4 regions of the Pseudoglutamicibacter albus genome follow, and region 1 is predicted to be linked to each of the others. Evidence: riboswitches for the same ligand, from Rfam matches in the RefSeq annotation. Region 1 holds a riboswitch; each other region holds the start of a gene.
The links. A riboswitch is a leader RNA that binds a small molecule or an ion and turns the genes downstream of it on or off. The one in region 1 is predicted to bind S-adenosylmethionine.

Region 2: it holds a riboswitch for S-adenosylmethionine, as region 1 does, so the genes downstream of both, J2S67_RS00060 (O-acetylhomoserine aminocarboxypropyltransferase/cysteine synthase family protein) here and J2S67_RS08610 (acyl-CoA dehydrogenase family protein) in region 1, are expected to answer to the same signal.
Region 3: it holds a riboswitch for S-adenosylmethionine, as region 1 does, so the genes downstream of both, J2S67_RS00090 (LLM class flavin-dependent oxidoreductase) here and J2S67_RS08610 (acyl-CoA dehydrogenase family protein) in region 1, are expected to answer to the same signal.
Region 4: it holds a riboswitch for S-adenosylmethionine, as region 1 does, so the genes downstream of both, J2S67_RS02085 (O-acetylhomoserine aminocarboxypropyltransferase/cysteine synthase family protein) here and J2S67_RS08610 (acyl-CoA dehydrogenase family protein) in region 1, are expected to answer to the same signal.

Annotation. Positions count from the first base shown of each region.
Region 1 covers NZ_JAVDXX010000001.1:1,940,532-1,947,697, reverse strand. Annotated here, with positions in the region: gene J2S67_RS08625 (hypothetical protein) at 1-295, shown strand, start outside; gene J2S67_RS08620 (CynX/NimT family MFS transporter) at 334-1,641, opposite strand; gene J2S67_RS08615 (LLM class flavin-dependent oxidoreductase) at 1,798-3,222, opposite strand; gene J2S67_RS08610 (acyl-CoA dehydrogenase family protein) at 3,212-4,636, opposite strand; SAM riboswitch class I at 4,646-4,732, opposite strand; gene J2S67_RS08605 (MarR family winged helix-turn-helix transcriptional regulator) at 4,898-5,425, opposite strand; gene J2S67_RS08600 (SDR family NAD(P)-dependent oxidoreductase) at 5,683-6,612, shown strand; gene J2S67_RS08595 (amidohydrolase family protein) at 6,771-7,166, shown strand, end outside.
Region 2 covers NZ_JAVDXX010000001.1:8,648-15,813, reverse strand. Annotated here, with positions in the region: gene J2S67_RS00075 (HpcH/HpaI aldolase/citrate lyase family protein) at 1-518, shown strand, start outside; gene J2S67_RS00070 (M20 metallopeptidase family protein) at 559-1,848, opposite strand; gene J2S67_RS00065 (histidine phosphatase family protein) at 1,925-2,584, opposite strand; SAM riboswitch class I at 2,678-2,782, shown strand; gene J2S67_RS00060 (O-acetylhomoserine aminocarboxypropyltransferase/cysteine synthase family protein) at 2,795-4,123, shown strand; gene J2S67_RS00055 (CoA-binding protein) at 4,123-4,635, shown strand; gene J2S67_RS00050 (magnesium and cobalt transport protein CorA) at 4,800-5,906, shown strand; gene J2S67_RS00045 (carbon-nitrogen hydrolase family protein) at 5,949-6,749, opposite strand; gene J2S67_RS00040 (adenylosuccinate synthase) at 6,895-7,166, opposite strand, start outside.
Region 3 covers NZ_JAVDXX010000001.1:18,681-25,846, forward strand. Annotated here, with positions in the region: gene acs (acetate--CoA ligase) at 1-1,253, opposite strand, end outside; SAM riboswitch class I at 1,262-1,359, opposite strand; SAM riboswitch class I at 1,701-1,814, shown strand; gene J2S67_RS00090 (LLM class flavin-dependent oxidoreductase) at 1,845-3,275, shown strand; gene purL (phosphoribosylformylglycinamidine synthase subunit PurL) at 3,459-5,765, opposite strand; gene purQ (phosphoribosylformylglycinamidine synthase subunit PurQ) at 5,762-6,523, opposite strand; gene purS (phosphoribosylformylglycinamidine synthase subunit PurS) at 6,523-6,780, opposite strand; gene gdhA (NADP-specific glutamate dehydrogenase) at 6,893-7,166, opposite strand, start outside.
Region 4 covers NZ_JAVDXX010000001.1:486,343-493,508, reverse strand. Annotated here, with positions in the region: gene J2S67_RS02105 (glycine--tRNA ligase) at 1-1,293, opposite strand, end outside; gene J2S67_RS02100 (RNA-binding S4 domain-containing protein) at 1,494-1,730, shown strand; gene J2S67_RS02095 (alpha/beta hydrolase) at 1,767-2,441, opposite strand; gene metX (homoserine O-acetyltransferase MetX) at 2,454-3,665, opposite strand; gene J2S67_RS02085 (O-acetylhomoserine aminocarboxypropyltransferase/cysteine synthase family protein) at 3,731-5,062, opposite strand; SAM riboswitch class IV at 5,151-5,266, opposite strand; gene J2S67_RS02080 (VOC family protein) at 5,402-6,043, shown strand; gene J2S67_RS02075 (CPBP family intramembrane glutamic endopeptidase) at 6,086-6,913, opposite strand; gene J2S67_RS02070 (phosphotransferase family protein) at 6,944-7,166, shown strand, end outside.

The sequences.
Region 1 (7,166 bases):
CGGTATCGTCGCCGGCGTCATCTCCGCATTCGCCGGTGCAGGCGGAACCCGCAACGGCCTCAACCTTCAGATCGGTGCAACGTTCTTCCTCATCGCGTTCGTCGCGGGCCTGCTGGTGATCTCCCTGCTCATGATGGTCGCTAAAGACAACCCGGACGACCTCGGCAAAGGCTCCGGCGTCAACCGTTCATCCGAACTCACTGACGCCGAACTCGACGCGATCGAAGCCCGCGAACGGGCACAACGGGCCCAACGCGCCCGCGAAAACCGCGAAAACCACGAAAAACGAGGCTAGTGTTCCACGACGAACCGTGCTCTTCAACAGAACCGCGGCTAGTGTTCCTCGACGTAACGCGGCTTAGCTGAAACCAGCCCCGAAACCAACGTGATCACCGCGATTCCCAGCAGGATCCACAACGAGGCCGTCCACGAACCCGTCGCCTCACGCACCACGCCCAAAACCGGCGGAACAGACGCCGCGATCACATAACCGAACGTCTGCGCCATACCCGAGAGCCGTGCCGCCGACATCGGCGTCCGCGCCCGCGCCCCAAATAACGTCAACGCGACCGTGAACAACCCGCCCTGGGCCGTGCCGATCAACAGCGCCCACAGCAACGCCAACTGTGGAGCCAGCATGGTCCCCACAAGCACCACAATCACCGTGGAAACCGCCACAGCAACAGTCGAGCCCACCACGTCGCGCTTCATCAACCAGCCCGCAACGAGCGAACCCACAATGCCGGACGCCTGAATCACCGCAATATGGAAGCCGGCGCTCTCCTCAGAAATCCCCGACGACATCTCGATAGCCGGCCACCACGCCAAAACAGAATAAAACAGGGTCGACTGGAAACCCATGAACGCCGTGATGACCCACGCCAACGGGGAACGCAGAATACTGCGCGGCCGTGCCACAGCCGCTGGTGACGCAGCCGCCGATGCGGCCGCAGGGTTGCCCGCGGCGTCAGTTGCTTGGCGGTCCAGGATCTGTGCTCGCCGCATCACATGGTCCGCACGAACCTGCGGAGCGAACACCGCCACACCAATCAAACCGGCGCCCAACGTCAAACCGAGAGCGCCCTGCCAACCCCAACCCGGCAACCCAGCGATCGGGACAGCGACCGCCGCCGCGAGTGCGGCCATGAGCGACTGAAACGCCGAATACACACCCGTCAGCGTGCCGGCATGATCCGGGAAATCACGCTTAATCAGCGCCGGCAACAGAACGTTCATGATCGCGATCCCAACACCGATCAATACGGTGCCGGCCCACAAACCGAATGAACCAACCCAGGAACGCAACACGATCCCCACGTTGACCGCAATCAAAGCGCCGAACAGGGAATGCGCCAACCCGAAACGCGCCGCGATCCGCGGCACGATCGGCGAAAACACCGCGAAACACAGCAGCGGCAAGGAAATCAGGAACGATGCGGACGCCGCCGAAAGCCCCACGTCTTCCTTAATGCGGGGGAGCAGCGGGCTCGCGCTGGTCATCGGCATCCGCAGATTCGTAGCGATCAGCAAAATACCTGCGATCGCCAAAGCCGGGCTCACAGCCCGCGCCGCAACGCCCGCCACTGGGCGCGAGTGCTCCGGAAGCGGCTGGCTCGCGCCGTCATGCGAAGAATTCTTCATTCCGTAACGTTATCGCCCTTCCCGCGCCGCGCAAGCCGGCAACCGTCACAACACGTCATCACAATCCGCGGCTGCAGAATTACGATGCGGCAGCAGGCACCGTAGGGCGTCCCACGGCACCCGCCCGCCGGCTATGCACGGACGGTGGGGAAATGCTTAGCAGCCAGCTCCCGCCGAAGCGCCAGTGCGGAAGCAGGAACCACGATGCGAATCAGGCAACCAATCCTGCCCCGTCACCGAGGCACGCAACGTCACGGGCTCTGCCGCCGCTCCGGCAGCAGCATCGGCCGCTCCGGCACCGGCATCGGCGGCCTCGCCCGCATCAGCCAACAGACCACGGCGCCTCAGCTCGGGGCTCACGTATTCAGCGAACCGTTCAAGATCAGCCGGCCGCACGCCACTGCACACGTTGAAGCCATCCACACCGGAAGCCGCTTGCCACCCCTCCAACTGATCCGCAACGCTCTCGGGGCCACCCACAATCACAGGGCCGCGGCCACCCAACGTCACGAACGCGGCAATGTCGCGCACGGTCCACTCGCGCGCTGTGTCGCCAGAGGTCACCGAACGCAGGGCGGACTGGTTCGCTTCCGTCTCAACCTCAGCCAACGGAGCATCGGGATCCAGTCCGGCCAAGTCAACGCCGGTCCAGCCCGCGAACAGAGCCAAAGCCCCCTCGACGTCGACATACTGCTGATAGGACTCGAAGCGGCGCTGCGCCTCCTCGTCGTCCGCGCCCGTCACCACGGTGGCCATCGCGAACGTGCGCACCGCATCGGCGGGCCGGCCCGCGACCTCAAGCGCCTCATGTAAGCGGTCAATATAACCGCGCACGACACTTGGCTCAGAACCGATCATGAACACGGCCTCAGCGTTCTCGGCACCAAAACGCAAGCCCCGCGCCGAGGCACCCGCCTGGAACAAGAACGGCGTCCGCTGCGGCCCCGGATGCGTCAACAACGCACCATCAACCGAGAAATACTCGCCCTTATGCTCAGCCTTCCGAACACCCGCCGGATCCACGAATACACCCGCATCGGCATCCTTGAGCACCGAACCCGGAGCGAAACTGCCCTCGAACAGCTTGTACATAACATCCATGTACTCGTCCGCGCGGTCGTAACGCTCATCGTGCGGTAGCTGCCGCTCCAAACCGAGGTTCCGGGCAGCGGAATCCTGATACGAGGTCACAATGTTCCAGCCAACCCGGCCACCCGTCAGGTGGTCCAGGCTCGCGAACCGGCGCGCCAACAGGAACGGGTCCTCATACGTGCAGGAAGCCGTCAATCCGAAACCGAGCCTGCGCGTCACCGCCGCCATTGCAGACACTGCAGCGAACGGATCCAGCAACGGAACCTGCACGCCGCGCTCATGCGAGACCGCGTCGCTTCCGCCGTACACGTCATAGGTTCCCAACACATCTGCCAAAAACAGTGCCGTGAAACCGCCGCGATCCAACGTCTGAGCCAGGTCGGTCCAGTAGCTCAACTGATCAAAGTTAGCCGCCCGAGACTCCGGATGCCGCCACAAACCAGGGGACTGATGCACCGGCGTGGCCATCTCAAACGCGTTAAGAAGCACGGGTCACCTCACCGATCGCGTTGAGGCCCTCCGGGACAGTCCCGTTGACCAGGTAGTCGCCGATGATCCGCTCACGGAACACAATCGGGTTATGCGTCGCGACGGTCTGTGCATTGCGCCAATGCCGGTCCAGGTTCTTCTCCCGCGACGTGTTCGAAGCGCCACCCGTGAGGAACAGTTCAGAGCAAATGCTGGTCACGATGCTCGGTACAGTCACGTGCGCGCGCTCAACAGCAAGCTCCGCCTCAGTCAGCAAGCGCTGCGCATCTGGATCTTCGAGCGAGAGCACACCCTCGGCAGCCTCGAGCCGCCGCGCGGCCTCAACCACAGCTGACTCCACCACGAAAGCCTGCGCCGAAAGCCGCCCCACAACTCCCAGAATCTGCGGATCCTCAGAGTGCGGAACACCCAAACCGGTGTTGAACGAACGCGTCCGCCGGTGCACGCCAGCCGCCGCATCGTTCACAACATTGCGGGCGATACCCGCCAACACGGCGAGCAAAACAATCTGGAACAGCGGCGCCTCAAACTGCGCCTCAGCGCTACCGGGAACACGGTTCAGAATGTGCTCGGGCGCTACACGCACATCGGTGAAACGCGTGGTTCCCGTACCGGTGAGGCTCTGACCGAAACCATTCCAGTCATCCTCAAGCTCAACACCCGGAGCCCGAGTGGAAACGACAGCGAACTGTCGACCCTCGGTCGGTGTTCCATCCGTATCAAGCAGCGTGGCCGAAACCCGGGTATGCGTCGCGTACGCGGTGCCAGTGCAGTAATACTTAGCGCCGTTGAGCACCCCAGTGCCGTCCGCCTGCACAGCCAACGTGGTGTTGAGCGTATTCAACGTATTCCCGCTCACCTCAGTGGACGCGTTACCCACAGTATCGCCAGCAAGGACCTTCGCGTACCAGAACTCGCGCGTCTGCTCATTCTGGTAGCGCAGCGTCTCCGCGAAACCTGCGTGCGAACGGTATTGATGCGCGATGTTCGGGTCAGCTGCCGCCAGGTCGATCAGCAACTGCACCCAGTCGGTGAAGCTCACGCCCGGGCCGCCGTACTCGGTAGGCACCCGCAGTACGGTGAAGCCGGCCCGGTTGAGTTCCGCGATCTCAACGAACGGCAAAACACGATGCGCCTCCCGCTCCGAAGCGCCGAGCGCGATGCGGTCAAAGATCGGCCCGAAATGCTCACGCAGCTCAGCCAGGCTTGGCTTGTGGCCGGCTTCCCACGGGGTGACCGGAGCATCCTGGGTGGTGACGTAACGAAGCCCTTCAGCGAAACTCAAGTCAGCCGAAGAAGCAGTGGTGCTGGTGTTGCTAGCGCCGCCAGTAGCAGCCGGGGTTCCAGCGTCAGTTCCGGCCGCATCGGCTACTGCTGCAGGGTGGGCAGGGGTGTGCGTGGACAACGATGACACAGTTATTCCTTTCCATCGTTCCTGGCGGGAGCACCGTGTACAAACCGGTTGCTGCGACGTCAACGAGCCAGGTCTCTCAGTCGCTCTGGATGGGTTACAAGCATCATTTTTATAGCCCGCCCCCGAGCCATGTCAACCGCCCGCAGGCCTGTTTGTGTCATAAATCGACAAAAAGAATCGCCCTGCGCCAGCGGCTGCTTGCCCCGTGCCTACGGATGCCCGCCCTGCATCGCAGGCGCCGCGGGGGCGTTTCAGGCGGGATTAGAAGGCGACTTTCTCCAGCAGCCGGCTCAGCTCGTGCCGCTCGTCGGAGGTGAGCGCGGCGAGCACCACGTCGTCGGAGGCCATGGTCAGCGCGCGTGCCCTCCGGTAGGCATCCTGCCCTTGCGGTGTGGCGATGACGATCCGGGAACGACGGTCACGCGGATCCACCTGGCGCTCGACCCATCCCCGCTTCTCCAGGAAGTCCACCAGGTTCACTATCTGGCTTGGGTCCAGGCTCAGGAAGTCGCCGAGTTCGCGCTGGGACGGGTTCACGTCCGCGGCGGCCAGGGCCAGCACGGAGTACTGGCGGACCTTCAATCCCATCTCCTCCTGCAGGACGCGGTTGGCGTGGCTGTGGCCGATGCTGCGCAGCCGGGCCGCCAGGAACTGGACCTGGCCGGCGAGCTCTGACGACGTGAACTCCGCCATACGCTCGGCCGCAAGCGCTGTGGAGGGGGCGGGGAAGCGCTGGGCGGCCTCGGCCGGGTTCACTGCGGCTCCGGAGGTGTCCTTTGTGGTCGTCATGTGCTTGCTTCCTTGGTCCGTGTACTCGAGGGAGTGATCCGGCTGATCTTGCCCATATAGAGGCTTGTCCCTTGCAGAGGATCGTACTCGAAATGCAAGCCTCGAAAAATAATTGACAATTTCAATTATATGTACTGTCATGGTTCTTGTGTGGTGAACGCCACACCAGGGCCATCCGAGAGTATCCGCCGCGAGGCGGCACGCAGGCTCTCAGACCAGAACAGACATCTAGCACGTCACCACCGAAGGAGAACCCCATGTCCCTCGACGGCAAGGTAGCCATCGTCACCGGCTCGGGCGCAGGCCTGGGCCTCGCCTACGCCCAGGAGCTCGCCCGCCAGGGAGCCTCCGTGGTTATTAACGACGTCAACCAGGAGACCGCGGACGCTGCTGTCGCCTCCATCACCGAAGCCGGCGGCAAAGCCGTGGCCGCCGTGGTCCCTGTTGGCACCAGCGAGGCCGCCGACCAGCTGGTCAAGACCGCCGTAGACACCTTCGGTGGACTGGACATCCTGGTGAATAACGCCGGCATCCTGCGGGATAAGTCCTTGCTGAAGATGACTGACGAGGACTTCGACCTGGTCATCGGCGTCCACCTCAAGGGCACCTTCACCTGCGTCCGCGCCGCCTACGCCTACTTCAAGGAGAACGGCGTGGCTGGCCGCATCGTCTGCATCGGCTCGCCGACCGGCCAGCGGGGCAACTTCGGCCAGACCAACTACGCCGCAGCCAAGGCGGGCATCGTCGGTATGGTCCGCACGTGGGCCCTCGAGATGAAGCGGGCCGGAGTGATGGTCAACGCCGTCATCCCAGTGGCGGCCACCGCCATGACCAAGACCGTCCCTTACTTCCAGAAGGCCGTCGAGGCGGACGAGCGCGGCGAGGCCATGCCGTCCTTCTTCCGCCATGACCTCGGCTTCGGAACCGCCGACGACGTCGCCGGCCTGATCGCTTTCCTTTCCTCCCCGGAGGCCGAGGGCATCACCGGCCAGGCCATTGGCGTCGGTGGCGATCGCCTGCAGGTCTGGTCCCACCCAGAGCCAGTGGCCACCGAGTACCACGAGGGCGGCTGGGACTACGCCACCATGCAGACCCAGGGCGCCGAGCTGGTCAAGGGCAACCTCCAGGAAGTCGGCGAGAAGATGCCTCCGCTGCCTGCTGAGCTCGAGCCCGAGCAGAAGAACTAAGGACAAGCACGATGACCGAAACCCAGGACACGGCTCCGCAGGGGCCAGCCCACGGGAACGACAGCGGCGCCCCTGCCCCCGCCTCAACCTCTGCTCCCGGCCCCGCCCCAGTCCGCTACGAGCTGGGGGTGGACGCCTCGGCCATCGAGGCCGTGGACATGCACGTGCACCTCGAGGTGGACTCGTGCGGCCACAAGGCGCTTCCGGAGGACTTCTTCGAGGCCTCCGCGAAGTACTTCAAGTCCGCGGAGCGGACCCCAAGTGTGGACACCATCGCGGAGACCTACCGCCAACGCCGGATGGCCGCGGTCGTCTTCACCGTGGACGCGCGCACCCAGTTTGGCCACAAGCCGAACTCCATCGATGACCTCGTGGCCGGCTGCGCCCGGAACAACGACGTCCTCATCCCGTTCGGCTCCGTGGATCCCCGCACCGGGGTGGACGCGTTGGCGGAGGCCACCCGCCAGGCCGAGGAGCTCGGAGTGCGCGGCTTCAAGTTCCACCCGTCTGTGCAGGGCTTCGACCCCTCGGACCGTGAGTACTACCCGCTCTGG
Region 2 (7,166 bases), 1.9 Mb from region 1:
CACTCGTTGAGACCGCGCGCGGTTTGCAGCGCATCGATTCGATCGCCGCGGCGAAGGGAACCTACCGTTTGGCGTTCGGTATCGGTGACTTCCGCCGCGACACCGGGATGGGGGACGGCCCGATGGCGTTGGCTTATGCCCGCTCACAGTTCACGATCGCATCCCGCGCAACAGGCCTGCCGGGCGCGATCGACGGCCCGACCGTGGGTACCACGGGCGTCAAACTCGCCGAAGCCGCCGCGGTCACGAGCGAGTTCGGTATGACCGGCAAACTGTGCCTAGTTCCAGAACAGACCGCAACCGTCAACGAAGGCCTCTCCCCTTCCAGCGAGGACGTCGCGTGGGCACACGAGTTCCTCACAGAATTCGAGGAAGCCGGCGGAGAGATCCGCAACGGCTCCGACCTGCCGCGCCTCTCCCGCGCGAACAAGATCCTCGCCCTTGCGAAGGCCTACAACGTGCAATGGCGCAAGGCATCCGACCCGGCCCCTGCGCCATCGGACACCTACCACTACTGACACGCGTAGCCGCCGCCGGCTTGTCGTTGCGGGCTGATCGTTAATGTGCGAGAGGCCCGCGGCGTAGCGCAAGTTCCGCGAAAAGCCGCACGCTACGGCCCAGCACGCGATCGTCGAAGATCGCGTGTGGCGAGTGGTTGCCCGCAACTTTCGTGGGGTCTTCACCTTCCGGGACGGCACCGAGGAAAATGTAGGCGCCCGGTACGCGCTGGAGCACTTCGGAGAAGTCTTCTGAACCGGCTTCGGTGCGCGGCAGCTCTCGGTAGGCGGTATCCCCGAACAGGTCCCGCACGGTGTCGGCCACGTAGTCCACGTGTTCGGCCGAGTTCACGGTTACAGGGAAGTCACATTCGACCCTGTAGCTTGCACTCATCCCGTGTGCTTCCGCGATGCCTTTGGCGACGCGCTGCACGGCCGGCACGAGCTTTTCACGTGACGCCGGGCTGAAGGAACGCAGCGTGACCTGGATGGTTGCGGTGGACGGGATGATGTTCGGCGCAGAGCCCGCCTTGATCGAGCCGACGGTCACCACGACGGGGTCAAACGGGTCGAATTGGCGAGTCACCATGGTCTGTAGGCCGAGCACGATCTCTGCCGCGACTGGCACCGGGTCCGCGGCTTGGTGCGGGGCGGATCCGTGGCCGCCTTGGCCGTGGACGGTGATGACGAGGTCGTCACATCCGGACTGTATGGTTCCCGGTTTGGAGACGAACGTTGCGTGCGGGTAGCGGTCGGCGTACACGTGGATCGCGTACGCTTCGTCGACCGGCTGGCCTGCGGCTTCGAGAAGGCCTTCTTCGATTATGATTTTCGCGCCGCCAGCGGTTTCTTCGGCAGGCTGAAACATGCCCACAACATCGGCGGTGAGTTCATCGCGGCGCTGTGCGAGATACAGCAGCGCGCCCACCAGGCCGGCGGTGTGCATGTCGTGGCCGCACGCATGCATCTTCCCGGTTTCGGTGGGCGAATATTCAAGCCCGGTTTCTTCGGTGACCGGTAGCGCGTCCATGTCTCCACGCAACAGGACTACGGGGCGGCGCGTACCTTCAGGTAGCGGAGCAGCACCACGCAGAACAGCGGTCACAGAGGACTGCGCCTTCCCGGTGTGCAGCTCGATCCCCTCGGTTCCCTCGAGCGCATCCAGCACCGCCGCCTGAGTGGTGGGTAGGTGCCGGTCCAGCTCGGGATTCGCGTGCAGATAGCGGCGCAACCGGACGATGTGCCCGTTGAGTTCCGCCGGGATCGGTTCTTGCGCCGCCGGATGTACCGCCGGAAGCTGTTGCCCCGGTGTTGACGTGTTTCTCGCTGATGTACTGGCGGTGCTCATCATGGGTGTCCTTGGCTTAGCTGGTGTCCGTGAACGGCGTCACAGTCAGTGTAGTGGGTGGCTGTGATGCAGCGCCGGGTTAGGAAAGTGCGCTGCGGATGTGGTGCAGGTGCGCTTCTTGGGCTGGGGTGAGGTAGCGGATGTCGCAGTTGCGCAAGCCCGGGTTGCTGATGTTCCACTCGTCCAAGGTGTTGAGCAGGCAGCGAGTGGTTGAGCCGTGGGATACGGCGATGATCCGCTTGCCCGGGTTGCGCTGGAGTGCTTCGGCGAGCGCTGTAGCACTACGGCGGCCGGCGTCTTTGGAGCTTTCGACTCCTTCGAGGATCCCGAGCTCTTTACCGCGGGCTTCGACCTCTTCGACGTTGGGGAGGTGCGCCGGGAAGAGGTAGGTGAAGGTGTCTTGGTCGATGTCGACGTAGGCACGACCTTCGTAGGGGCCGTAGGAGCGTTCTTTGAGCCCGGCGATGACGCGCGGCGCCTCAAGTCCGAGGTGTTCAGCGATGATCTCGGCGGTTTCGCGTGCCCTGAGCTGCGGGGAGGTGAGAATGACGTCCCACGGGCTACCCCATCGTGATGTCGCGTCAGCCGCCAGGGTTTCCGCCGCGGCGCGGGCTTGTTCGATGCCGGTCGCGTTGAGGGGGACGTCCGCGCTTCCTTGGAAGCGGCGTTCTTTATTCCAGTCTGTTTGCCCGTGGCGGACCAAAGCGAGAGACGGGACGTGGTGAGGGCTGGTGCTCATATCCCCAGCTTATGCCGGCCGCACTGTTCCCGGCGCGCCTTAGTACGTCACATGCGTTTGCCCTGGCTCGAGTCGAGTGCGCATAATGGTGGCTGACCATCTAGAGCGGTCGAGGGACCTGGCCCTGTGACGCCGCAGCAACCATCGACGCAGCACCACCGCTGCAGCGAATGGTGCTCATGCCGGGATCGATGGAGTTGAAGGAGTTCCATGTCTTCTGCCGACCGTCAATTCGGTTTCCGTACCCGTGCCCTGCATGCGGGTGCCACCCCTGATTCGGAGCACGGTTCGCGTGCCGTCCCGCTGTATAACACGACGTCTTTCGTGTTTGAAAACGCGGACGATGCGGCAACGCTGTTCGCGCTGCAGAAGTACGGGAACGTGTATTCGCGTATCGCTAACCCTACGGTTGCGGCGTTCGAGGAACGCGTCGCGTCCCTTGAGGGCGGTATCGGCGCGGTCGCGACGTCTTCGGGTATGGCCGCTGAGTTCATCACGTTCGCCGCGCTATGCCAGGCGGGCGATCACGTGGTCGCTTCCTCGAAGCTCTATGGCGGGACCGTGACGCAGCTGGATGTCACGCTGCGCCGATTCGGCGTGGAGACCACGTTCATCGACTCAACCGAGGTCGAGGACTTCGCGGCCGCGATCCAACCGAACACCAAGGTCCTCTACACCGAGGTGGTCGCCAACCCGTCCGGTGTGATCACCGACATCGAAGGTCTCGGCGCTCTCGCCCACGAACACGGGATCCCACTGGTTGTGGATTCGACCCTGACCCCGCCATATATTTTCCGTCCGCTGGAACACGGCGCGGACATCGTGATCCACTCGGCGACCAAGTTCCTGGGCGGCCACGGAACCACCCTGGGCGGCGTGGTCGTTGAATCAGGCCGTTTCAACTGGGGCAACGGCAACTTCCCGTCCATGACGGAACCGGTGCCTTCCTACGGCGACTTGTCGTGGTGGGGCAACTTCGGCGAGTACGGTTTCCTCACCAAGCTACGCAACGAACAGTTGCGTGACATCGGCGCATCGCTCGCCCCTCAGTCCGCGTGGCAGTTGCTCATCGGCATCGAAACCCTGCCGCAGCGTATGGATGCGCACATCGCCAACGCCCGTGAGGTCGCGCGTTGGCTGGCTAACGATGACCGCATCGAGTGGGTCTCCTACGCCGGCCTGGAAGACCACGCCTACCACGAACGCGGCAAGCAGCTCTTGCCGAACGGCGTGGGCTCCGTGTTCAGCTTTGGTCTCAAGGGTGGGCGCGACGTCGGGGCTGAGTTCATCGCGAACCTGCAGCTGGCCAGCCACCTAGCCAACATTGGTGACGCGAAGACCCTCGTGTTGCATCCGGCATCCACAACGCATCAGCAGCTAAGTAAAGAACAGCTGATTGCCGGCGGGATCGGCGAAGACCTGATCCGTATTTCGGTGGGCCTTGAGGATGTTGAGGACATCATCTGGGACCTCGACCAGGCCCTGGAAGCCGCCGTGAACGGTGCTAGTGACGGTGCTGCGAACGGGGAGGAAGCGTAATGAGCAACGAAACCACCACAACAGAGGCCAACAGCACGTGGGTTGGCCCATCAGCCCCGCAACGGTTGAACCTGCTGCGTGCCGCCAAGAGCATCGCGATCGTCGGCGCCTCCACCAACCCCGCGCGTGCCGCGTATTTCGTGGCGACCTACCTGCAGTCCTCCGCCCCCTACAAGCTGTACTTCATCAACCCGCGAGCCACTGAGCTGCTCGGGGAGCCCGTGTACCCGAGCCTCGATGACCTGCCAGAAGCGCCCGACATCGTGGTTGCATTCCGCCGTAACGAAGACCTCCCGAGCGTCGCTGAGGACGCCGTGCGTGTGGGCGCGAAGGTGTTCTGGGCACAGTTGGGCCTGTGGAACGAAGAAGCCGCGCGCATCGCTGAAGCCGGCGGGCTCGCCGCGGTCATGAACCGTTGCGTCAAAATCGAGCACGCACGCTTCCACGGCGGTCTCCACCTTGCAGGCTTCGACACCGGAGTCATCTCCTCCAAACGCCAACTGCGCGCATAACGGTTGCTGTTGCGTCGCTGCACAGCACGATCGCGCACCGATGCTTGAGGCGCCTGCGCGGCGCGGTGGCTACCGCGTGACCGTCTCACCGCGGCGCCGCGGGGTTGAATATCCTGCGCGTCGCGGTGGCCGGGAACGGGCGGAACTGGTGCCAGAATAGAGGCATGTCTGCTCGCAACAAGATCCGCTCCAAACTCGGCCTCCCCCTCGTTTCGGGACGTGCCAGTCATAAGCGAACCCCCGTTGCGCCGCCGACCCCGCACGTGGTGAAAGACAACATCCGCGCAGTCTCATTCGATAACGAAGGCGCGTTTCCGCTCACCGGCGGCCACACCATCGAAACAGCTGGCAGGTATTCGGAAGAACACCCTGACCAGGTCGTCGTGATCTCGATGGATAAGCCGACTGATCAGCAGATTGAAGACCTCGCAGAAGCCTGGGATCTTCACCCGCTGCTGCTCGAGGACCTGCAGGCCCCATCGCGGCGCGCTAAAGCCGAACGTCAAGGCGACACCCTATTCGTCGTGACTCACTCTGTTGCCTATCAAGATGACATCGAAGAGGTCGTCTTCGGCGAATTCAACCTGTTGATGCGAGGGAACCAGGTAGCGGTTTTGTGCCAGGATCAGGCCGCGGTGCGAGCCTGGCAGGCGAAAGGTTTCCGGCTCGAACACCGCTTCGGCGAACAGAACGAGCTACTCAAGCACGGCCCGGAAGCCGTGCTGCATGCAGTGCTCGATGCGGTCGTGGACGGATACGGCCCCGTGCTGCGTGGCCTCGAGACTGACAAAGAAGAGATTGAACGCCAGGTGTTCTCGGGTGACCCGGCGGCTGCCGAGCGTATTTACCGTTTGTCGCGCGAGATCATCGAGCTGCGCCAAATGTCCAACGGGTTAGCGACCGTGATCCGCCGCCTGTTGATCGGAACCACCCGCTACGGGACCGACACCGAGTTGCGTATGTACCTCGATGACGTCTCTGATCATCTCTCCCAGATCATCCCCGACATCGCCGAACTACGGGATGCGCTGAATCAGATCCTGCAGGTCAACGCGACGCTCGTCTCTCAACGGCAAAACGAAGACATGAAGAAGATCTCCGGGTGGGCGGCTATCATCTTTGCGCCCACGCTCATCGGTGCGATCTACGGCATGAACTTCACCAACATGCCCGAACTCGAATGGACCTACGGCTACCCGCTCGCGCTCGCGGCTATGTTCGGATTCGCTCTGTTCCTGTTCATCGTCTTCAAAAAGAAAGACTGGATGTAGCGGCGCTGGCTAGCCCTGCCGCGGCTAGCCCGCGGTCAGCGATCAAGCCTTTGGCGCCTCGACCCCTACGCGGCGGTTCTGAAGAACCGGCAGGTATTCTCGCACGCTCTTGACCTTCTTGCGGCCCACTTTGCCTGTGACCAAACCGAATGGCTCGTCCTCAAGATAAGCGACAGGCTGGGCCAGCGGATCCAGGATGACCGAGTAGCCGATCGTCTGGTTCGAGGCCGTACCGGCAGCCGCAACCCATACCGTGTTCTCCACAGCGCGGGCCTTCAGTAGCGTCTGCCAGTGGTCGATCTTGTTCTCGCCCTTATACCAAGCCGCTGGAACCAACAGGACATCAGCGCCAGCCAACGCAAGGTTGCGCGCGAGCTCGGGGAAACGCACGTCGTAGCACGTCATCATCCCGAACGTCAGGTTCCCGTACGTGAACGTAGCGACCTGGTTGGGGTCGCCTGCAGAAATACGGTTCGATTCCTTGAACGTGAATGCGTCATATAAGTGGATCTTGCGGTACGTCTCAAGCTCCTGGCCATTCGCATCCACTGCAAGGACCGTGTTGTACGGCTTGCCGGTTTCGTTCGGCTCATAGCCGCCCACCACAACCGCGATGCTGTGGCTCGCCGCAATCAAACCGACCTGGCGGGCGAAACGCTCCCACCCCTTCTCAACAAGCCCAGCGAAATCATCGCCAGCCTGGACCAGCGAAAGCATCGATTCCTCAGGGAACACGATCATGTCCGCCTTCTCAGAGGCGGCCTGCCGCGCCAACTTATCCAACGTTTCGAGGTTTTCGAAGACATCGGCGGTCGGGCTGAACTGGCCAAGGGAAATCTTCATCGCGTTCTCCTTGCTGTCTGCAACAAGCGGTGTGAGCCCTACTCTACACACCTTCGGATAAAGCACAGCGTGCATAGAAACAAGGTTCTATGCACGCTGGCTTCAGATGCTACTAGCGGTCTCTTTCAAGGCCGGATGAGTGAGCTCAGTTGTCTTCAACCGGGCCGATCAGATCCCGCACCACGATGCTCGCGTCACGGTCCGGGCCCACCCCGATCGCGGAGAAGCGGCAACCCGACATCGCTTCGAGCGCTTCAACGTATTTGCGGGCGTTTTCCGGCAGGTCATCGAGGCTCCGGGCCCCTGAGATGTCTTCGGTCCAGCCGTCAAAGTATTCATAGATCGGCTTGGCGTGGTGGAACTCGGACTGCGTCATCGGGACCTCGTCGTGGCGCACCCCGTCCACGTCGTAGGCGA
Region 3 (7,166 bases), 1.9 Mb from region 1:
TAGGTGTCGCGGCCGATCTGTTCGCGTAGCCACCGCGCTGCTTCAGGGTTGACGGCTTCACCTACGGTTCCGCCGAGGCGGATGCTCGAGAGATCGTATTCGTCGGGGATCCCTTCAGGGAACCAGCCCATGAGCGAACGCACGAGCGTTGGCGCGGTGTAGTAGGAGGTCACACCATAACGCTGGATGACTTCGAAGTGCCGGCCCGGGTGCGGGGCGTTGGGTACGCCTTCGTAGATGACTTGGGTCGCGCCGGCCCCGAGCGGCCCATAGATCTCGTAGGTGTGGGCGGTGACCCACGCGAGATCTGCAGTGCACCAATGCACATCGCCCGCGCGTTGAGCTGGGTCCGGGTGGGCGAAAATCTGGTTATAGGTCGCTACAGCACCGGTGAGGTAGCCGCCGGTCGTGTGCACCAGGCCCTTCGGTTTCCCGGTGGTCCCGGAGGTGTACATGATGAACAGCGGATTTTCCGCATCGAACGCTTCCGGTGTGTGCTGCCGTGGCTGGCGGGGCACAATCTGGTCCCACCAGATGTCACGGCCTTCGGTCCACGGGATGTCGCGGTGGCCGGTGCGGTCGATCACGAGCACATGCTCGAGCTGGTTCTCCCCGGATGCGGCCTCGTCCGCGATGTCCTTGACGGGCACGGCCTTGCCGCGGCGGTACTGGCCGTCGCTGGTGACCAGCAGCTTGGCGCGGGTGTCTTCAACACGGAAACGCAACGCTTCTGCGCTGAATCCGCCGAAAACAAGCGAGTGGATCGCGCCGATGCGTGCGCAAGCCAGCGTGATGATGATCGTCTCAACGAGCACCGGAAGATAGATCACGACGCGGTCGCCGCGGGCGATGCCCAGTTCCGTGAGCGCGTGGGCGGCTTGCGAGATTTCCTCGGTGAGTTCGCGGTAGGTGACGGTGCGACGGTCGCCGGGTTCACCTTCGAAGTAGAGCGCTACTTTGTCCCCGTTGCCTGCCGCTACGTGGCGGTCTGCGCAGTTGACAGCGGCGTTGAGCGTGCCTCCCGCGAACCAGGTTTGCTGCAGACCTTCCTGAGTTTCAGGGTTAGGCGGGGTTAGCGTGTGCACCGTATCCCACGGGGTCTCCCACGTGAGCTGGGCGGCCTGTTTGGCCCAGTACGCGCTGTGCTCTTCATCGCTAAGCAGCGCGTCATCGCTAGGCTGCGCGCTGCTGAGGTTTGCGTTGCTGAGCTGAGCCTGGGCGGCCTGGTGCGCGGGTGCGGACGTTGCGGTCATGCGTTGTCACTCCATCGATCCTGGCGTGAGCACCATGCCCGGTAAAAACCCGGGGTGGTTGCTGCGGCGTCATCGAGCCAGATCTCTCAGCCGCTCTGGATGGTTGTGCTGTCCATAGTGGGTGACGAAGGTGGTTGCACGCAAATCGGGTCAGCGTGTGTGTCATGTTGCTCAACACGCGCCACGCTTGAGGTAGCTGGCGTCTGATGCGGCGGGCGATCACCCCACCCATGATCCCGTTGATGATCAGCGCGATGATATCGACGGTAAAGAACACTTCTGGCCGCGCAAATTCCACGTCGCTGTAGCCCTTTCACCTGCAGAAACCCGTGTTATGGCATGGGGTAATACTTTCGCAGGTGTAGCCGCCGATGCGTGCCGTCATTCTTTGTCATCGGTCACGAGCGATTTGCGTGATGCCCATGGTGTGCCTCTATGCTGAATCCGTATCCATCCAGAGCGGCCGAGAGATCTGGCTCGATGACGCCGCAGCAACCATCCTGAAGGGTTCCGTAGCAGGAATCGTGAGGGAAAGGTGCTCCCGCCAGAAGACGATGGCGCAGCGTTTGAGGGCTGCGGGAAAGGGTTAACATGTCGTCTGAAAAACCGATTCTTCTCAACGCTTTCGCGATGAACACGATTGGCCACCAGTCCCCGGGTTTGTGGAAGCATCCGGAAGATACCTCGCGGGATTACAACAAGCTTTCGCACTGGGTTGAGCTTGCCAGGATCCTGGAGGAGGGCCGTTTTTCCGCCCTGTTTTTGGCGGACGTGATGGGTGTGTATGACGCCTATGCGAACTCCCCGGAGACCGCGTTGCGTTCCGGTGCGCAGATCCCGTTGGCTGACCCTGCAGTGATCGTGGCGGGGATGGCTGCGGCGACGAAGAACCTCGGTTTCGGTGTCACGGCGGGCACGGCATATGAGCATCCGGTGGGGCTTGCGCGCCGCATGGCGACCCTGGACCACATCACCGGCGGTCGAGTCGGCTGGAACGTTGTGACCGGCTACCTCGAGTCCGCGGCGAAGAACTTTGGCCAGACCCGCCAGATGGAGCACGACGAACGCTACGATCACGCGGATGAATATCTCGAGGTCGTGTATAAGCTGCTTGAGGGTTCGTGGGAGGACGATGCGGTTGTAGCTGACCGCGAATCTGGTTTGTTTGTTGACCCGGCTAAGGTGCACCCGATTGAACACGAGGGCAAGTGGTTCAACGTTCCAGGTATTGCGATCACGGAGCCTTCCCGTCAACGCACCCCGGTGATCTTCCAGGCTGGCGCGTCTTCGCGCGGTATGGCTTTCGCGGGGAAGCATGCTGAGGCTGTGTTCGTTTCGCAGGCAACCAAGGAAGGCCTCGCGAAGACCGTGAAGAAAATCCGCGAAGCAACCGTGGCGGCGGGCCGTAACGCTGATGACGTCAAGATTTTCGCGATGATCACCCCGGTCGTTGGCAAGACGAACGAGGAAGCGTGGGAGAAATTCCGCGAATACCAGTCTTATGCCGATGAACAGGGAGCGTTGGCGTTGCTCGCAGGCTGGACGGGCATCGACTTGTCCGAATACCCGCTTGATGCGGTGATCGGTGAAGACGTGGAGTCCAACGCGATCCAGTCCGCGGTGAACATGTTCCAGGCGGCTTCAGGTGATTCTGATAAGCCGTGGAACGTGGGCCAGTTGGCGCGCTACATCGGCGTGGGTGGTTTCGGTCCGGTTGCCGTGGGCACCGGCCGTGAAGTTGCCGAACAGTTCCATGAATGGGTGCGTGACACCGGGGTGGATGGCTTCAACGTCGCCTACGCGGTCAAGCCTGGCACGTTCCGTGACGTGGTGGACTATGTGATTCCAGAACTCGAAGCGCTCGGCGTGTACCCGAGCGCTGAGGAAGCCGCCGACGCCACAGTTGCGTGGGATGCCGACCGCCCAGTGGAGGACCAGACGGGTTCCTCCTTGCGCCACGCACTGTTTGGTCGCGGCGACCGGCTGCCGGAGAACCATCCGGGCGCGGCTGTGCGCCGCTAGGTTGCCACGCTGGCGGGCAGGAGACAGCGCCCGCTAGCCGGGGCAGGCCGTACATTTCACGGCCGCGAATACGACATGGCTGTGGGCGCCAGGATGAACCTGGCGCCCACAGCCATCTCTTGTTATCGAAGGTGCCTGCTAGCGGTGTGCTGTAGCCGTACGGCACACCGCTAGCAACAGGCGTTAGCCGAAGTGGCGTTGCATGGTTGTGCCCCAGCCTTCGCGGATTTCGTCGAGGGTTGCACAGAACTCGCCTTGAACTTCGATCGCGTGCGAGGAAGCGTCCACGACACCCAGGCGGACGTGGGCGAAGCCGCGTGCCGCGGCCATCGCGGTGAAACGTTCCTCCTCGGAACGCGGCAGGCACACCAGCGCGCGGGCCTGCGATTCTGAGAACAGAGCGGTGAAAGCGTCAATGCCGTCACGCTGTTTGAGCTCATCCAGGTTCACGCGCACACCGACGCCGTAGCGCATCGACATCTCGACCAGCCCGGCTGCGAGGCCGCCTTCGGAGAGGTCGTGGGCGGCATCGAACATGCCGTCGCGGGAACCAGAGACCAGAAGCTGGCCCAGGGTGCGTTCCGCATCGAGGTCGACCTTCGGCGGGATACCGCCGAGGTGGTCACGCATCGCGGCGAGCTCGGAGCCATCCAGCTCATCGCGGGTCACACCAAGCAAGTAGACCGCGTTGCCGTCGTGCTCTTCACGCCAACCCGAAACCGTGCGCGCGGTGACGTCATCGAAGCGACCCATCACGCCCACAACCGGGGTCGGGTGGATCGGGGTCTCGCCGGTCTGGTTGTAGAGCGAAACGTTACCGCCGGTCACCGGAACCTGGAGTGCAAGGCAGGCATCCGAAAGCCCCTCGATCGCCTGGACCAGCTGCCACATCACATTCGGGTCCTCAGGGGAACCGAAGTTCAAGCAGTCAGTCACAGCCATCGGGGTAGCGCCGGAGGTCGCGACGTTGCGGTACGCCTCGGCCAAAGCCAGCTGAGCGCCAGCGTAGGGGTCGAGGTAGGCGTAACGGCCGTTCGCATCCGTCGCGAAACCGACACCCATACCGGTGTTCTCGTCGACGCGGATCACGCCGGCGTCGTCAGGGGAAGCCAACGCTGTGTTGCCTCCAACGTTGGAATCGAACTGCTGGGTGACCCACGTCTTATCGCACAGGTTAGGCCGCGCCATGAGCTCCAGCATCGCCTGCTTGAGGTCCTCGCCCTGCTCCGGCAGGTTCTTAGCGGCCTCGGAGCCGCGGAACGAGTCAGCCTGCAACGCATCCTGGTAGTCAGGGCGGGCGTATGGGCGGTCGTATTCAGGTCCCTCTTCAGCGGCGGTCTGCGGATCGATGTCCACAATGACCTCGCCGTTCCACGTGATGATCAGACGGGGATCCTCGGTGATCTCACCGATCCAGGAGTATTCGACACCGTAGTGCTCCAGGACCTTCTCGAACGCCTCAGCGTTCTCAGGGGTTACCACGGCCATCATGCGTTCCTGAGATTCGGACATCAGGATTTCGGATGGGTTGAGGCTCGGATCACGCAACAGCACGTCCCTGAGCTCAACGTTCATGCCCACGCCACCGTTGGAGGCGAGCTCGCTGGTCGCACACGAAATACCGGCCGCGCCGAGGTCCTGGATCGCCACAACAAGCTCGTCACGGAATAAGTCGAGGCAGCATTCGATCAGGACCTTCTCAGCGAACGGGTCACCCACCTGGACCGCTGGGCGCTTGGATGGCTTGTCTTCCTCGAAGGACGCCGAAGCCAGAACGGAGGTTCCGCCGATGCCGTCGCCGCCGGTGCGCGCACCGAACAGGACCACACGGTTGCCTTCGCCTTTCGCGTTGGCGAGGTGGATGTCCTCGTGACGCATCACGCCCACAGCGAGTGCGTTGACGAGCGGATTGCCCTGATAGACGGGATCAAACACGGTTTCGCCGCCGATGTTCGGCAGACCAAGCGAGTTACCGTAGCCGCCGATGCCCGCGACAGCCCCGTGCACCACGCGGGCAGTGTCCGGATGATCGATCGCGCCGAAACGCAGCGGGTCCATGACCGCTACAGGGCGGGCACCCATCGAGATGATGTCGCGGACGATACCGCCGATGCCGGTTGCGGCACCCTGATACGGCTCAACATAGGAAGGTGAGTTGTGGGATTCGATCTTGAACGTCACAGCCCAGCCGTCACCGAGGTCGGTCACGCCAGCGTTCTGGCCCATACCAACCAGAGTGTGCTTCTTCATCTCATCGTCAACCTTCTTACCGAAGGAGCGGAGGTGAATCTTGGAGGACTTATAGGAGGCGTGCTCGGACCACATCACGGAATAGATCGCGAGCTCGGAATCCGTGGGGCGGCGGCCCAGGATCTTCTTGATGTCCTCGTATTCGTTTTCCTTCAGCCCCAGTTCAGCCCACGGCTGCTCAACGTCTGGGGTGGATTCGGCATCAGCGACGGTATCAAGGGTGAAATCTTGGGTGGTCACTTGGCGTCCTCCACAAAGTTGCTGATCAAGGAAGTGAACACGGTCAGGCCGTCACGGCCGCGGCCATCGTCTGGTCCGAAGCCCAGCTCGACTGCGTGCTCTGGGTGAGGCATCAGACCAACCACGTTCCCGGCCTCGTTCGTGATGCCGGCGATGCCGCGGCGGGAACCGTTCGGGTTCCAGCCCTCGTAACGGAACACCACGCGGCCCTCGGCTTCGAGCATGTCGAGGGTCGCCTCGTCTGCGACGTACTGGCCGTCCTGGTTCTTCAACGGATAGACCACGCTCTGGTTCTTCTCATACAGGCGGGTCCACTTGGTTTCGTTGTTCTCAATCGTCAACGGCTGATCGCGGCGAATGAACTTGAGGTGATCGTTCTTGATCATCGAACCGGGAAGCAGGTGCGCTTCGGTGAGGATCTGGAAACCGTTACAGATACCCAGTACCGGCAGCTTCTCATCCGAGTTCGCGGCAGCGATGATGCTGTCCATCACGGGCGCGAAACGAGCGATGGCGCCCGGGCGCAGGTAGTCGCCGTAGGAGAAACCGCCAGCGATTACAACAGCCTGAACATCCTTCAGATCAGCGTCGGCGTGCCACAGGTTCACCGGCCCGCCGCCAGCCAAACGCACCGCACGGCACGCATCGCGGTCATCAAGGGTTCCGGGGAACGTGACAACACCGATCTTGACACCCGAATCCGGGTAGGTGTCCACGGAATTATCAACCAAGAAAGGGAAATCAGTGGTGCGCGGCATTACTGACCGTCCTCAACCACAGCCACGTTGACAACGTCTTCGATGACCGGGTTGGACAGCAGGGTCTCAGCGGCTTCGCGAGCTGCTGCCAAAGTATCTTCTGTCACTTCACCGTCCACGGTCAGTTCAAAACGCTTGCCCTGACGGACTTCGCTGAACTGGGTGAAACCGAGGCGAGGGAACGCACCGAGAATAGCTTTACCCTGCGGGTCCAGAATCTCGGGCTTGGGCATGACGTCAACGACGATCCGGGCCATGATGTGGGATCTCCTGAGATGGCAGTTTCTTGCCGCGAGCACACAGAAATGGTGCTTGCGCACTTGCCTCTCTATCTTATCCGTTTAGGAACACGCGTGGGGTGGGCTCCCGCTAGATGATGCCTTGGTTGAGCATCGCGGTTGCGACACGGCTGAAACCGGCTACGTTCGCGCCGAAAACATAGTCGCCGTCGCGACCGTACTTATCCGCTGATTCGAGGCAGGTTTCGTGGATGTCTTCCATGATCTCGGTGAGACGCTGGACCGTGTAGTCGAACGTCCAAGAGTCACGGGAGGCGTTCTGCTGCATCTCAAGCGCGGAGGTCGCAACGCCGCCGGCGTTCGCGGCCTTACCTGGGCCGAAGAGCACCTTCGCGTCACGGAAA
Region 4 (7,166 bases), 1.5 Mb from region 1:
TGCGTTGTCATCAAGCGAATCGAAGTCCACCGTGATGCAGAACGGCGTACCGATCTCGTCCTGGCGGCGGTAACGGCGGCCAATAGCGCCCGCGTCATCGAAGTCAACGTTCCACTGCGCACCGAGCTTGCGAGCCAGCTCACGCGCCAGCGGGGACAGCTTCTCGTTACGTGAAAGCGGCAGAACCGCGGCCTTCACGGGCGCCAGGCGACGGTCAAGTTTCAACACGGTGCGCACATCGGTTCCGCCCTTCGTGTTCGGCGCCTCGTCCTCATGATAGGCATCAACCAGGAACGCCATCATCGAACGGGTCAAACCGAAGGACGGCTCAACTACGTACGGCACGTAACGCTCGCCCTTGGCCTGATCGAAGTATGACAAGTCCGTCTTGGAGTGTTCGATGTGCTGCTTGAGGTCGTAATCGGTGCGGTTGGCGATACCCATGAGCTCGCCCCACTCCGAACCCTGGAAACCGAAACGGTATTCGAGGTCGATCGTGCGCTCAGAATAGTGGGCGCGCTCATCTGCAGGGACATCGAACTTACGCAGGTTATCCGGGTCAACACCGAGCTCAACGAACCAGTTCCAGCAGTCCTCAACCCACTCATCGAACAGTTCAGAAGTCTGCTCAGGCGGGGTGAAGTATTCGATCTCCATCTGTTCGAACTCGCGGGTACGGAAGATGAAGTTACCCGGGGTGATCTCGTTGCGGAACGCCTTACCGATCTGGCCGATACCGAACGGTGGTTTACGGCGCGCCGAGTTCACGACGTTGAGGAAGTTCACGAAAATACCTTGGGCGGTCTCCGGACGCAGGTAGTGCAGGCCCGATTCGTCATCGACGGCGCCAAGGTAGGTCTTCATGAGCCCCGAGAACTGTTGTGGCTCGGTCCACTTGCCGCGGTTACCGCAGTCAGGGCACACGATCTCCGCCAGACCTTCTTCCGGCATGCGGCCCTTCTTAGCCTCGTATGCCTCAAGCAGGTGGTCTTCGCGGTGGCGGCGGTGGCACGAGAGGCATTCCACGAGCGGGTCAGTGAAGGTCTCTACGTGACCGGAAGCCTGCCAGATGGGGGTCGGGATAATGATCGAAGAGTCCAGGCCCACCATGTCCGAACGGGAACGCACAAACGTGTTCCACCACTGGCGTTTGATGTTCTCCTTGAGTTCCACACCTAGCGGACCGTAGTCCCAGGCAGAGCGGGAACCGCCATAGATTTCACCTGCCTGGAAAACGAAACCACGCCGTTTAGCGAGTGAAATGACCTTATCCAGCTTGGACGCTGCTGCCATGTTGAGTGAACTCCATCGGTTGATACGGGCCGCCGGCTGCGGTCCGTTATGGTCTGCCGTCAATCCTAACGGTTGAGCTGATTTTTGGCCCGTTTTGAACCTTGCTAGCCCAAATATGTGCCCACCGCGAAATCCTCGCCCAGCTCAGAAACGCTCCGGGCGCGCGTGCACGGATCCGCGGCGCGTGAGAACCTTGGAGCATGAGTTCGGTAGAGATCATTGACGTGCCCGTACGCACCGCAGGCATCCGTTTGGGCCAGTTTCTGAAACTAGCCAACGTGGTTGAAGACGGTGTGCAGGCACGCGAAGAGATCGCTGAGGGTAGTGCAACCGTCAACGGCGAGGTCGAGACCCGCCGAGGCCGGCAACTAGATTTCGACGACGTGGTCGGCTTCCACGACTACGTGCTGCGTGTGGCGCGCGAAGACGAAGCCTAGCCGCAGCGGCCAGTCTCGGGCGGCCAGGCCTGGCGCCTATACCTGGGCGCCGAGCACTTTAGCGGTCAGGAACTCGCCGATGTGGCGGATCTCTGCTTGCCCCACTCCGTGGCCGATGCCTTGGTAGTTGACCTTGGTGAGGTCCGTGTTCGCTCGCGCCCACGCGTTCGTCGGTTCGATGAACCGCTCCGGGATCACCGGGTCTTCCGGATCGCGTCCCCAGAACATCGGCAGCTTCTCTTCGCGTGCGGCCAGCTCTTGGTCTTTGAAGAAGTCCGCACCGGTTTCATCCTTGAACTGTTCCAGCGTGAAACCGGACAAGCCCACGAGTGCGTCCACCGCGGAAGGATCACGGCGGGCCACCGCGGTCGCCACCGCCATACCTTGAGAGAAACCCAGTAGCGTGACCGATTCGTGGTGCTTCTTCCGTTCAGCGACCCAGTGTGTCAGGTCCTCCACGACTTGGCTGTAATCAGCCGAGTTGAACTCCAGATCCTGGCTTGAAAGCGGGAACCACGCGTAGCCGCCATAACCCAGTGCAAGCGGTGCTCGCACTGACATCACAGCGAACTGGCCCGGAAGCATGCTCGCAATAGGTAGAAGGTCGCGTTCATCCGCGCCAAAACCATGCAAGAAAACCAAGAGCGGCGCAGACTCATTCACGCCCTCCGGCACATGTTCAACTACAAACGGTTCCCACTTTTCACTCATATAACCATCCTGTCACGCGCTTGGCGGCACCGGGCCCAAAAACGCACGGAACGGCGCATCCAGCTGGTGCCCATCGGTCAGAAAACCGTCGTGGCCCACCGGGGTCGAAACCATGTGCACAGGAACATCACCCGGCAGCGCATCCGCGATCCGCTGGGACTCTTGCGGATAATACAGACGGTCCGTATCCACGGCCGCGATGAAGAACTCAACGCCCACTACCTCAGCGAGAGCCGCTTCGACTCCCCCGCGGCCCCGACCAACGTCATGGCTCATGAGCGCCTCAGTGAGGGTCAGGTAGGCGTTGGCATCGAAACGATTCACGAGCTTATGCGCCTGATGGTCCAGATACGACTCGACCGCGTAGCGGCCGCGTTCATCACGGCCAGCAGATCCCAGCGGAAGTTCGCTACCTTGCGGCGAGCGCCCAAAACGATGGTCGAGCTCGGCAGCGGAGCGGTAGGAGACGTGGGCGAGGCGGCGAGCTATACCTAGGCCACGCTGCGGGCCGGCACCGTTGCCGTGGCTGTAATAGTCTCCGCCGTGGAATTGTGGGTCGAGCCGGATCGCCTCAGTTTGGATCTGCGCGAACGCGATCTGTTCGGCCGATGATTCAGCGGTCGCGGCGATCACTGCGCATTTGGTGACGTGTTGCGGATAGCTCACGGCCCATTCGAGCGCACGTGCCCCGCCCATCGAGCCGCCAACAACGGCGTGCCACGCCTCAATGTTGAGTGCGTGCATGAGGCGCAGTTCAAGCTCGACCATGTCGCGGATCGTCACGAATGGGAAACGCGAACCATAGGGTTGCCCGTCCTCGGCCAGCGAGGCCGGGCCGATCGTGCCTGAGCACCCGCCCAAGGCTGCCGGAACCACTGCGCAATACGTGGTGGTATCCACCGGCTTACCCGGGCCTACGACCTCGCGCCACCAACCAGGTTGCGGTGCGTCCGCATCGGTCACTGCCGCATCGTTAGCCGGCGCATCTTTAGCCGGCGCATCTTTAGCCGGCGTTCCGTCGGCTGCGTGGGTGTCGCCGGTCAGCGCGTGCAAAACGAGGACCGCATTACTGCGCTCAGCGTTGAGCTCGCCGAAAACCTCGTACGCGATATGGGTTTGGGGAAGGTGCCCGCCTGTCTCTAGATCCAGCGGGCCCAGCGGGAGGATCTTCACATCGCTCTCGGGAGCGTTGTGTTGTGAGTGTTCTCGTACATCCAACGTCATAACGCTGCTTTCGCTTCGTGAGTTTCTATCGCTTCCGTTGCCACATGCCAATGTCCCGGCGCTAGTTAGGCGCGGGCGGCGTGGAAGGCGTCGAAACCCTTCTGCAGGTCGGCGATGATGTCATCCACGTGTTCAAGGCCCACTGAGAGGCGTACTGTGCCTGGGCCCACGCCGGCGGCTCGCTTCTCTTCCGGAGACAGCTGGGAGTGGGTTGTGGATGATGGATGCGCCACGAGCGAGCGGACGTCACCGAGGTTGGCTACAAGCGAGTGCAGCTCGAGCGCGTCCACGAAGGCGCGGGCCGCCTCCTCGTTGTCTTCAGCTCCCTTGATCTCGAAGGAGACGATCGCGCCCACTCCTTCGGGCGCGTAGTGGCGGCCGCGCTCGTACCACGGGCAGGATTCCAAGCCGGCGTAGATGGTCGCGGAGACGTCATCGCGCGCTTCGAGCCATTGAGCGACCTTCTGCGCGTTTTCGATGTGCCTCTCAACACGCAGGGATAGCGTTTCGAGGCCTTGGGCGATCAGGAAGGAGTTCATCGGGGAGATCGCAGCACCGGTGTCACGCAGCAGCTGCACGCGGACCTTCAGGATGTAGGAGAGATTCGCACCCAGTGGCGAGCCGACACCCATATCGCGGCCGTAAACGATGCCGTGATAGGACTCATCCGGCTGGTTGAAACCCGGGAAGCGCTCCGGGTGCTGGGTGTAGTCGAAGTTTCCTGAGTCAATAATGACCCCGCCCATCGCGGTTCCGTGGCCGCACAGGTACTTGGTTGCGGAGTGAACCACGACGTCGGCGCCCCATTCGATCGGGCGCAGCGAGTACGGGGTTGCCAGCGTGTTGTCAATGATGAGCGGTACGCCTGCCTCATCGTGTGCAATCGCGGCGATGTTTTCGATGTCGAACACGTCTTGGCGTGGGTTACCGATGGTCTCGCCGAAGAACGCTTTGGTGTTCGGCTTGATCGCCCCGCGCCATGCATCCAGGTCGTCTGGATCTTCCACGAACGTGACCTCGACGCCGAGCTTAGGCAGAGTGTGCTTGAAGAGGTTCTGCGTCCCGCCATAGAGGGATGGCGATGCGACGATGTGATCGCCGGCTTCTGCAACGTTGAGGATCGCGTAGCTCGTAGCGGCCATTCCGGAGGCGACAAACAGCGCGCCGACGCCGCCTTCGAGGCTTGCCATGCGGTTCTCGATGACCTCGGTGGTCGGGTTGCCTAAGCGCGTATAGATAGGCCCCAGCTCGCTCAGTGCGAAGCGGTTGGCAGCAGCCTCGGTGTCCGGGAAAACATATGCGTTGGTCAGGTGGATCGGTAATGCTTGCGAACCCGTGGTCGGGTCTGGTGTCTGACCGGCGTGGATCTGACGAGTTTCGAACTTTTGTTGCGACATTTACAGTGCACCCCTTGATTCATAGGAGGGGCTTGCCCGCATACACCGGTTGAATTGACGTAACGTCCGCCCGGATACGGGCGGGCAGAGCCCGCGCTTGCCACAGCGGCATTCCCGTGTGACCAGGTCCTCACCCGGGGCACCCCGCCGCGGACGGAGGGTTGCCGGCCAGCAAACCGGGGTTTTGCACTGGCACTCATGACCTTGGCAATTAGCCTACAACACGCCAACCCACTGGCACCACATAACGCCCACCACACCCGGTGTGATCCACAGGCCGGACTTCAACTTAGGTAAACCTAAGTAGAGATGTGGCTCACACAGTGTCAGATTTAACCCATGAAGCTCGATCACGTTTCTTACGCTTGCGGGCCAGAAGGCCTCATCACCACCGCAGACCGTATCGCCGATCAGCTCGGGCTCCGGTACGTCAAAGGAGGCGTGCACCCACGCTTCGGAACACGCAACGTGTTCTTCCCCCTCCACAACCACCAGTACCTCGAAGTCGTTGAGGTACTAGACCACCCGGCCACTCTCCAGCAGCCGTTCAGGAAGGCAGTACGCGCCCGAAGTGAGATGGGTGGCGGATGGATGGGCTGGGTCGTCTCAGTAGAGGACCTCACACCTATCGAGGAGCGCCTGCAACGCGGCGCGGTCCCCGGTTCGCGTAAGTTCCCCGACGGGCGAGAGCTCACGTGGCGCCAGATCGGCATCAACGGGCTCATCGCAGACCCTCAGCTTCCCTACTTCCTCCGCTGGGACGAGAGCTTCGAGGACCTGCACCCATCCCGGGCTGAAGAGCCACACGGTGAAATCGTGGAACTCACGATCTCCGGTAACCGCGAACGCATCGACGAATGGCTCGGCCACCCAGGTGAAGACTTCAAGGGCGAGGTCACATTCAACTTCACCTCCCCCTCCGGGATGCCGGGCCTGCAGTCAGTCACGCTGAAGACCCCGAAGGGCCTCGTAACCCTCTAACAGCGTTGGCCCGGCGGGAGCTGACAGGGCCGACGGCGCGGGCTAGCTACCGTACCCGAACCATGCCGCGAGCAGCGGGTAGCCCACAAACGCGACCGCATCGAGTAAGAAGTGCGCCCAGATGAGCGGCATGATGCGGCATTTGTGCAGGTAGTAGAGCCCAAAGATCACGCCCATCGCTACGTTGCCGATGAACGGCCCGACGCCTTGGTAGAGGTGGTAGGAGCCACGCACTACGGCGCAGAAGATGATGATCGCGGCGGGCGTCCATTTCAGTGTTGCGAGCCGCTCATGCAGGTAGGCGAGCACCACGATCTCTTCAAGTAACCCGTTCTTGAGTGCGGCCAACAGCAACACGGGTACGCTCCACCACGCATCCGGCAGGCCCGAGGTCGTGATAGCAGTCGCGACACCGAGCGCCCTGCCCACCGCGTATACCGCGAGGGTTCCTACGCCGATGAGCACGAAGAATGCGAAACCCACTGCGGCGTCGCTACCGCATCGTTGACCGTCGATGCCCCACCTGCGCCAAGGCTTATTGCCCGGCCAGCGTGAAACAAGGTAGATCACGAGCGCTACCGGGGCAAGCGCAAAGAAGATGCCGGCAAGCTGATACAGCAGATCAATCCACTCACGCGTGCTAGTTGAGGTGTTGAGGGCCGCAGTCCCGGAGGAGATGGGGCCGCGCGTGATGGTGTCGAGCAAGTCGATGAGCGCATACACCCCGGATTTGCCCAAAGAGAGCGCTAGGACGATGCCGATCTCCCACCCCAGGGCCTTTCGCGAGGGCGCCCCCAGCTCGCCCAGGCCGGGCGTCTTCGCTGAGCCGTCACCGTCTGGGGTGTGTGCGTGTGGGGATTGGGCACTCATGCATCCGATTATGCTCGGTAGGCTGGATGCATGGCCAGGCAACCCACGAGCGAAGAAGTTGAACGCGCCAACGCTTTATACCCTGCCGCGGATTGGGTTTCTGGCCGGGTTGAGGAATCTGGGAAGTCGAACCTGGTTCTCATCCCGGCAGACCCGGTTCCTGAGGTTGTGTTCCGGATGGCCCGGACTCGTGAGGAGGCGCTCGCCCAAGCCCGCCGTGCCGCGTTAGCAGATGCGCTTGCCCCGCATGTTC